2 linked regions of the Thermotoga maritima MSB8 genome follow. The protein of the gene in region 2 interacts with the protein of the main gene of each other region in a pairwise test. Links are inferred from orthologs where the notes say so. Each region holds a gene or a part of one and is shown on either strand. Other genes may lie near its edges. The genes, in order: gyrA and gyrB.

Evidence for each region.
Region 1: the proteins of gyrB (region 2) and gyrA interact in binary tests that used the Escherichia coli proteins (3 or more experiments, as listed by UniProt). The link is inferred for Thermotoga maritima MSB8 from one-to-one orthologs.

Annotation. Positions count from the first base shown.
Region 1 is NC_000853.1:1,097,259-1,100,646, forward strand. What follows is about bases 329-3,388. They hold gyrA (DNA gyrase subunit A), read right to left. Parts: upstream 3,036-3,388; coding sequence 621-3,035; downstream 329-620. Other genes in these bases: TM_RS05495 (archease), read right to left, coding at 329-624; metG (methionine--tRNA ligase), read right to left, coding at 3,049-3,388. Also shown: transcriptional repressor LexA, read right to left, coding at 1-253; more of TM_RS05495, read right to left, coding at 250-328. UniProt on the Escherichia coli protein: A type II topoisomerase that negatively supercoils closed circular double-stranded (ds) DNA in an ATP-dependent manner to maintain chromosomes in an underwound state.
Region 2 is NC_000853.1:856,799-860,125, reverse strand. The notes cover bases 12-3,010. They hold gyrB (DNA topoisomerase (ATP-hydrolyzing) subunit B), read right to left. Parts: upstream 2,467-3,010; coding sequence 556-2,466; downstream 12-555. Other genes in these bases: TM_RS04255 (aminotransferase class IV), read right to left, coding at 2,749-3,010; TM_RS04260 (DUF721 domain-containing protein), read right to left, coding at 2,447-2,752; TM_RS09800 (DUF4894 domain-containing protein), read right to left, coding at 12-523. In the rest of the region: more of TM_RS09800, read right to left, coding at 1-11; more of TM_RS04255, read right to left, coding at 3,011-3,327. UniProt on the Escherichia coli protein: DNA gyrase negatively supercoils closed circular double-stranded DNA in an ATP-dependent manner to maintain chromosomes in an underwound state.

The sequences.
Region 1 (3,388 bases), 240 kb from region 2 along the record:
CACCTGCACGAATCTCTCCAATCAGAGGTATTTTGTTCCTTATGCTTTTCGATATCCTCAGTGCCCGCGGTTTGCCGTTTTTCCTTTCGATGTAACCCTTCTTCTCCAGAGCAATTAGATGGAGAAGAGCGCCGCGCGGAGTGATCCTGAAGCGCCGCGCGATCTCCCTCACCGAGGGGGGATATCCATTTTTCTCTATGAACTCTTCTATGAACAGAAGCACCTTTCTCTGCCTTTCCGTGAGATCTTTCAAGTATCGAACACCACCTTCGTTTTCAGAACATCTCCATCACGCTCGAACTTCAGAAGATGGTATGTGAGAGCTTTTATTTCGGTTCCCTCTTTTTTTCTGATCTTCCTGAAAGTTACTTTTAACTCATTCCCTTCCCTTTTAATCCTCCAGGGAGCCCATCCTTTCGATATCTCAAGAATCCAGTCGTTCACCGTGTCAAAAAAAGCGTCTTCCGTCTCTTCAAGAGGATACATTTTCTCTTTCTCTTCGGTGTCGAGGACAATCCCTTCTTCTTCGAGAAGGATGTTTCTCGCCTCTTCCAGAAGTTCTTCGTAAGAGTTCCCGGATATCTCGTAAGCGATATCGGCGGTATGTTCTATGGGTTTCCTCAATCTTTCACCACCGCCACCTTCGATATGGTATCGTCTCCAAGTTCGATGAGTTTCACACCTTTCGTTACACGACCGATGACACCGATTTCAGACACGGGAAATCTGATCATCATACCGTTTCTTGTGACCACCACTATCTCTTCGTCGCCCCTCACGTACCTCACAGCTACTACGTATCCCGTTTTGTTCACATCGGAGATGTTTCTGAGACCCGTTCCTCCCCTTCTTTGAATCCTGTACAGCTGAACGGGTGTTCTCTTGCCGAATCCCTTCTCTGTCACGGTGAGAATCTCTCCTTCCTCACCTGGAGGTATCACGTCCACACTCACCACTTCGTCTCCTGGCTGAAGCTTTATCGCCTGAACTCCGGCCGCATTTCTTCCCATTCTGCGAACATCACTCACCGGAAATCTGATGGCCATACCCATCTTCGTTGCCACTATGAGTGTTTCTTTTTCGCTGTTAACAACCCTGGCGCTGACGATCTCATCTCCAGGTTCTATCTTTATGGCTCTGACACCGCGATTGCTGGTGGCGTTTTCAAACTCTTTGAGGGCGGTCCTTTTGATCTTCCCGGACTTCGTAGCGATCACAAGATCCCTTCCTTCACCGTTCAGAGAAGCGAGTGCCACGATCTTTTCTGTGTCTTCGAGATTCAGAAACGCGGTGATGTGTCTTCCTCTCGTGTTTCTTCCGGTAGTTTCCAGCTGATAATTCTTGAGAACGTACGCCCGCCCGAGGTTCGTTATAAACAGGGTCGATGAGGTGTTCTTCGCGACCACAACGAACTCGACCTCATCATCTTCAGAGAGTTTCGAGACGGTGATACCTTTACCTCCACGCTTCTGCGATCTGTAGCTGTTCAGCGGTGTGCTCTTCAGATAACCCTTATGACTCAGTGTGATCACCACGTCCTCTTCGACAATGAGTTCTTCTTCGTTGTATTCGATACTTTGATCTGTTACTTCTGTTCTTCTGGGATCTCCGTATTGCTGCTTCAGGTAGAGGAATTCTTTTTTCATTATCTCCTTTACTTTTTCGTCCTTCTCGAGTATTTCCTTCACTTCTGAGATCTTCCTGACCAGATCGGAGTATTCGTTTTGAAGGTTCTCTATTTCGAGGGAAGTCAGCCTCGAAAGTCTCATGTCGAGAATGGCTTTTGCCTGTTCTTCGGTGATCTCGAGTGTTTCCATGAGCGATTGCCTCGCACTTTCCACATCTTTGCTGTTCCTCACGATGTCCACAACAACACCTATCGCTCTTGCCGCTTTCAGGAGACCCTCGACAACGTGTGCCCTCCTTGTGTACTGCTCGTATTCGTACCTTGCTCTTCTTCTGATGACTTCAAAGCGGTGCTCAAGGAAAGCTTCCATCAATCCTTTCAGATTCATCAACCTGGGCCTTTTGTGTTTGTCTATGACCAGCATCTGAACGTTGAAGTAATCCTGAAGAGCGGTTCTCTTGTAGAGATTGTTTATTATGACCTCTTCGTTTGCGTCTTTTGGAATTTCTATGACTATTCTCATTCCGCGTTTGTCAGATTCATCTCTTATGTTCCTGATTGGGAGTGATTCGTCGTCTTTTGCAATCTTCGCTATTTGCTCTATGAGACCCGCTTTACTGACTCCGTACGGAATCTCCGTGATGACGATTCGCTTCACTCTCTTTCCATCCTCGACGTGCACCTTCCCTCTGACGATGATCCTGCCTCTTCCCTCTTCGTAAACCTTCTTCAACTCAGAAGCGTTCACTACCACGGCTCCTGTGGGGAAATCCGGCCCCTTTATGAACTGCATGAGTTCTTCAACCGTGGCTTCTGGATGGTCGATCAAATAAATCAGGGCATCCACGGTCTCGGAGAGATTGTGTGGAGGTATGTTCGTGGCCATTCCCACCGCTATACCGGAGGCACCGTTTATTATGAGATTTGGCACTTTGGATGGGAGGACTTCAGGCTCCTTCAGCGTGCCATCGAAATTGTCGATCATGTTCACCGTGTTCTTTTCTATGTCTTCGAGCATTTCTTCTGCGAGCCTCGTGAGTCTCGCTTCCGTGTACCTCATCGCGGCTGGAGGGTCTCTGTCTATGGAACCGAAGTTTCCCTGACCCTCTATGAGTGGATACCTCATCGTGAACGGTTGAGCCATCCTCACGAGGGCATCATACACGGGTGCGTCGCCGTGAGGATGGTACTTACCCATCACTTCACCGACGATTCTCGCACTCTTCTTTGTGGGTGAGTTGTGCTTGAGGCCGAGTTCGTACATTCCATAGAGAATTCTCCTCTGAACGGGTTTGAGGCCGTCCCGAACATCCGGAATGGCCCTTCCCACTATAACGCTCATCGAGTACAGAAGATAAGACTCAACAAGCTCATCCTCTACGGGTTTGTTTATCAGGATCTCTGGCATTCACATCCCTCCGTCAGGACACCTTCGCACCTGGTGTGATTTCTCCATCTACAGTCAAAAGTCTCAAGGTATCGCCGGACTTTGCGGCGAGAAGCATTCCCTGAGACTCTATGCCCATGAGTTTTGCGGGTTTTAAATTAGCGACAACGACGATCAGTTTTCCTACGAGTTCTTCAGGTCTGTAGTGTTCTGCAATTCCCGCCACTATCTGTCTCTTTTCCGTTCCAAGATCGATTATCAATCTGAGAAGTTTTCTGGAATTTGGAACCTTCTCCGCTTCGAGGACCTTTGCGATTCTGAGGTCTACTTTGGAAAAATCATCTATTGTGATCGCGTTCTGTTCGGCCGACACC
Region 2 (3,327 bases):
AATCACCCCTTATCCACATCAATCTTCCATCATCCGTCAGGAAATACCTTTCCTTCGCTTTCATTTTCTCAGATTGCTCCATTATTACCTGAAAGTTCTCGACAAGATCTTTCCATTCTTCAAACATGATTCTGGATCCCTTCAGCAGAACAACTTCTTTTGACTCAAAAAAAACAGCGGACACTACAGAACTTTTCAGAATCGGAATCAACATCTCCAGAATTTCCCTGTCGCTCTTTGAAAGTCGAAGCCCTTCAAGATTAACTTCCAGAAACACTGGGTAGAATTTGAATAGGTCCTTTTTCGATAACGAAGCTACCAAACTCCCATCTTCAGCGCATAAATAATAATTCCCTTCATAGAAAACTATCCCTATAGCCTTTTTCGAATCTATTATAATACTTTTTGGAGAAATGTTAAAATTTTCTATCAAATATGAATACACTTTTTCTGGAACCCTCACGTGTTCTCTACGACTTTGAAAAAAAGAATTCACAAAGAACAGAATGTAAAGAACAATCATTGTGATGAGAAGAACTCTCAGGGATCTCATGACTAGATATCCAGTTCTTTCACTTTCAGAGCGTGCCTTTCTATGAACTCCCTTCTACTGGATGGATCGTTACCCATGAGAATTTCAAAGAGTCTATCCGCTTCTTCGGCATCTTCTATAGTTACCCTTATGATTTTTCTCGTTTCTGGATTCATCGTTGTTTCCCAGAGCTGCTCAGGATTCATCTCGCCAAGTCCTTTGTACCGTTGAATTTCGATCCTTTTTCCCTGGAGTTTCTCTTTGTATTCCGCCAGCTCCTGGTCACTGTAAACGTAGAACTCTTCTCTTCCAGCTTTGATCCTGTAGAGAGGTGGGAGTGCTATGTATACCCTGCCCTGTTCGATGAGGGGTCTCATGTATCTATAGAAGAGTGTCAGAAGGAGAGTTCTTATGTGTGCACCGTCTATATCGGCGTCGGTCATGATGATAATCCTACCGTATCTGAGCTTGCTTTCGTCGAAATCATCTCCTATGCCCGTTCCCACTGCAACAATTATGTCACTGATCTGCTCGTTTTTCAGTAATCTATCGAGAGATGATTTTTCCACGTTCAAAATCTTTCCTCTTATGGGAAGAACAGCCTGAAATTCTCTGTCTCTGGCCTGTTTTGCCGATCCCCCGGCAGAGTCACCTTCCACGATGAAAAGCTCCGTTTTCTCTCTATGTGTGGAACTACAGTCTGCCAGTTTTCCGGGAAGTGTTGTGTTTTGAAGAACGTTTTTCCTTCTCACCATTTCTCGAGCTCTCTTTGCCGCTTCTCTTGCCTGTTTGGTGCTCATGATCTTTGAAAGAATTGTTTTCACGAGCTCGGGATTCGCGTCGAATATTTTTTTCAGCTCTTCTCTCATAGCCTTGGTTACCGCTTCCTTGACTTCTTCGTTGCCGAGTTTTGACTTTGTTTGCCCTTCGAATTCGGGGTTCTTCACGTAAACACTGATAACCGCCGTGAGGCCTTCTCTAACATCCTCACCCTGGAAGGAATCGTCTTTCTTGAGAAAATTATGTTTTTTCCCATACTCGTTCATGAGTCTTGTGAGGGTGCTCTTAAAGGCTGTAACATGAGTTCCACCATCGACAGTTTTTATGGTGTTTGCAAAAGACACGATATCTTCAGAATACGAATCAGTGTATTGAAAGGCGATCTCCACTATCACTTCGTCTTCACCATTTTTTGTTTTCACTTTTTCCGTTCTCTTTATGTGTATCACATCGTGTAGAGCTTTTTTCCCACGGTTCAAATACTTCACATACTCCACTATGCCTCCGTCGAATTTGAAGGTTTTCTTCTCTCCGTTTATTCTGTCTTCGAATTCTATTTTGAGTCCTGGTACTAGGAAAGCTATCTCTCTCAATCTGTGTTCGAGTATGTCGGGATCGAACTCTGTCTCCGAAAATATGAGAGGATCGGGTTTGAATCGAACGATCGTGCCGTGCTTATCGGTTTCTCCTATCACTTCCACAGGTGTGACCGGTTTACCCCTTTCGTATCTTTGTCTGTAGATCTTCCCGTCACGATGTACCCGCACTTCCAGCCACTCCGAAAGAGCGTTCACCACCGATACACCAACACCGTGCAGGCCACCGCTTATCTTGTAGGAATCCTTGGAGAATTTTCCGCCCGCATGAAGAACTGTGAAAACCACTTCCAGAGCGCTTCTTCCCTCTTCTGGATGTATGTCAACGGGGATTCCCCTTCCGTTGTCCTCGACTTCCACACTTCCATCTTCATGGAGAGTCACACGTATCCAGTCGCAGTATCCAGCGAGTGCCTCATCAACACTGTTGTCAACCACTTCGTACACGAGGTGATGCAATCCACGTTTGCCCGTGGATCCTATGTACATTCCGGGTCGCATTCGGACAGGTTCCAGTCCTTTTAAAACCTTTATACTTTCAGCGGAGTACTTTTCCATCTACTTTTCCCCTCCTGAACTTTATATCTCTGAACAGTTCTTTGCCCGATCTTTCATTCAGAATTTTGAGCAAGCGATCTTTCTGCATGGTGAGTTCCGTCATCCACAGCGAATCATCGCAAACAATGTAAACTGTCCCGTTCTCCACTTTTTCCACCTTCGTGTGCCTCGCTATCACAGGTCCAACTATCTTGTCCCATTCAGAAAGGAGCATCTTTATCTTCAGTTCAAAAAAAAGAGGTTGTTTGGTGGAAAGCTCATCAAGCAGCTGTCTGAGAAGAATCATATTCCCACCCAGTTTTCCTCCAGATTTAAGACAAAAGGCTCAAAGTTTTCCATCAAAGTCGCTGTCACAGGTCCTGGCTCTTCCTCGAAAAACGAGTGCTCGTTCAACCTTCTGACAGGAACCACTCCCGCACTTGTGTGTGTGAGAAACATTTCATCCGCTTCGAACAGTTCCCACACCCACACTACTCTTTCTTCAACAGGTATCTCGAGACTTTTTGCGAGCTTTATAACGTTTTCCCGTGTGATGCCATCCAGAATACCGCTGTCAAGCGATGGTGTAATCAATTTGCCTTCTTTCACCAGAAACACATTGCTGAAACTTCCCTCACAGACCTGCCCGTTCAAACCGAGCAAAATCACATCGTAGCAGTCCACTATTTCCCTTCTTGCAAGCACTATGTCGGTGCGTCCAGTTATTTTTAGAGCTGGTGGAGTAGAAAGATCCGGTATCCTTCGAACGTTCGATATTTTCACCTCGACTCCTGTCTCCAGGTCTGGTATATTGAGCGGTGAGAACACAAAGAGAACCTCCCCGGAATCAGGGAAAAGATAGACTTTGATTCTCACTTCTTG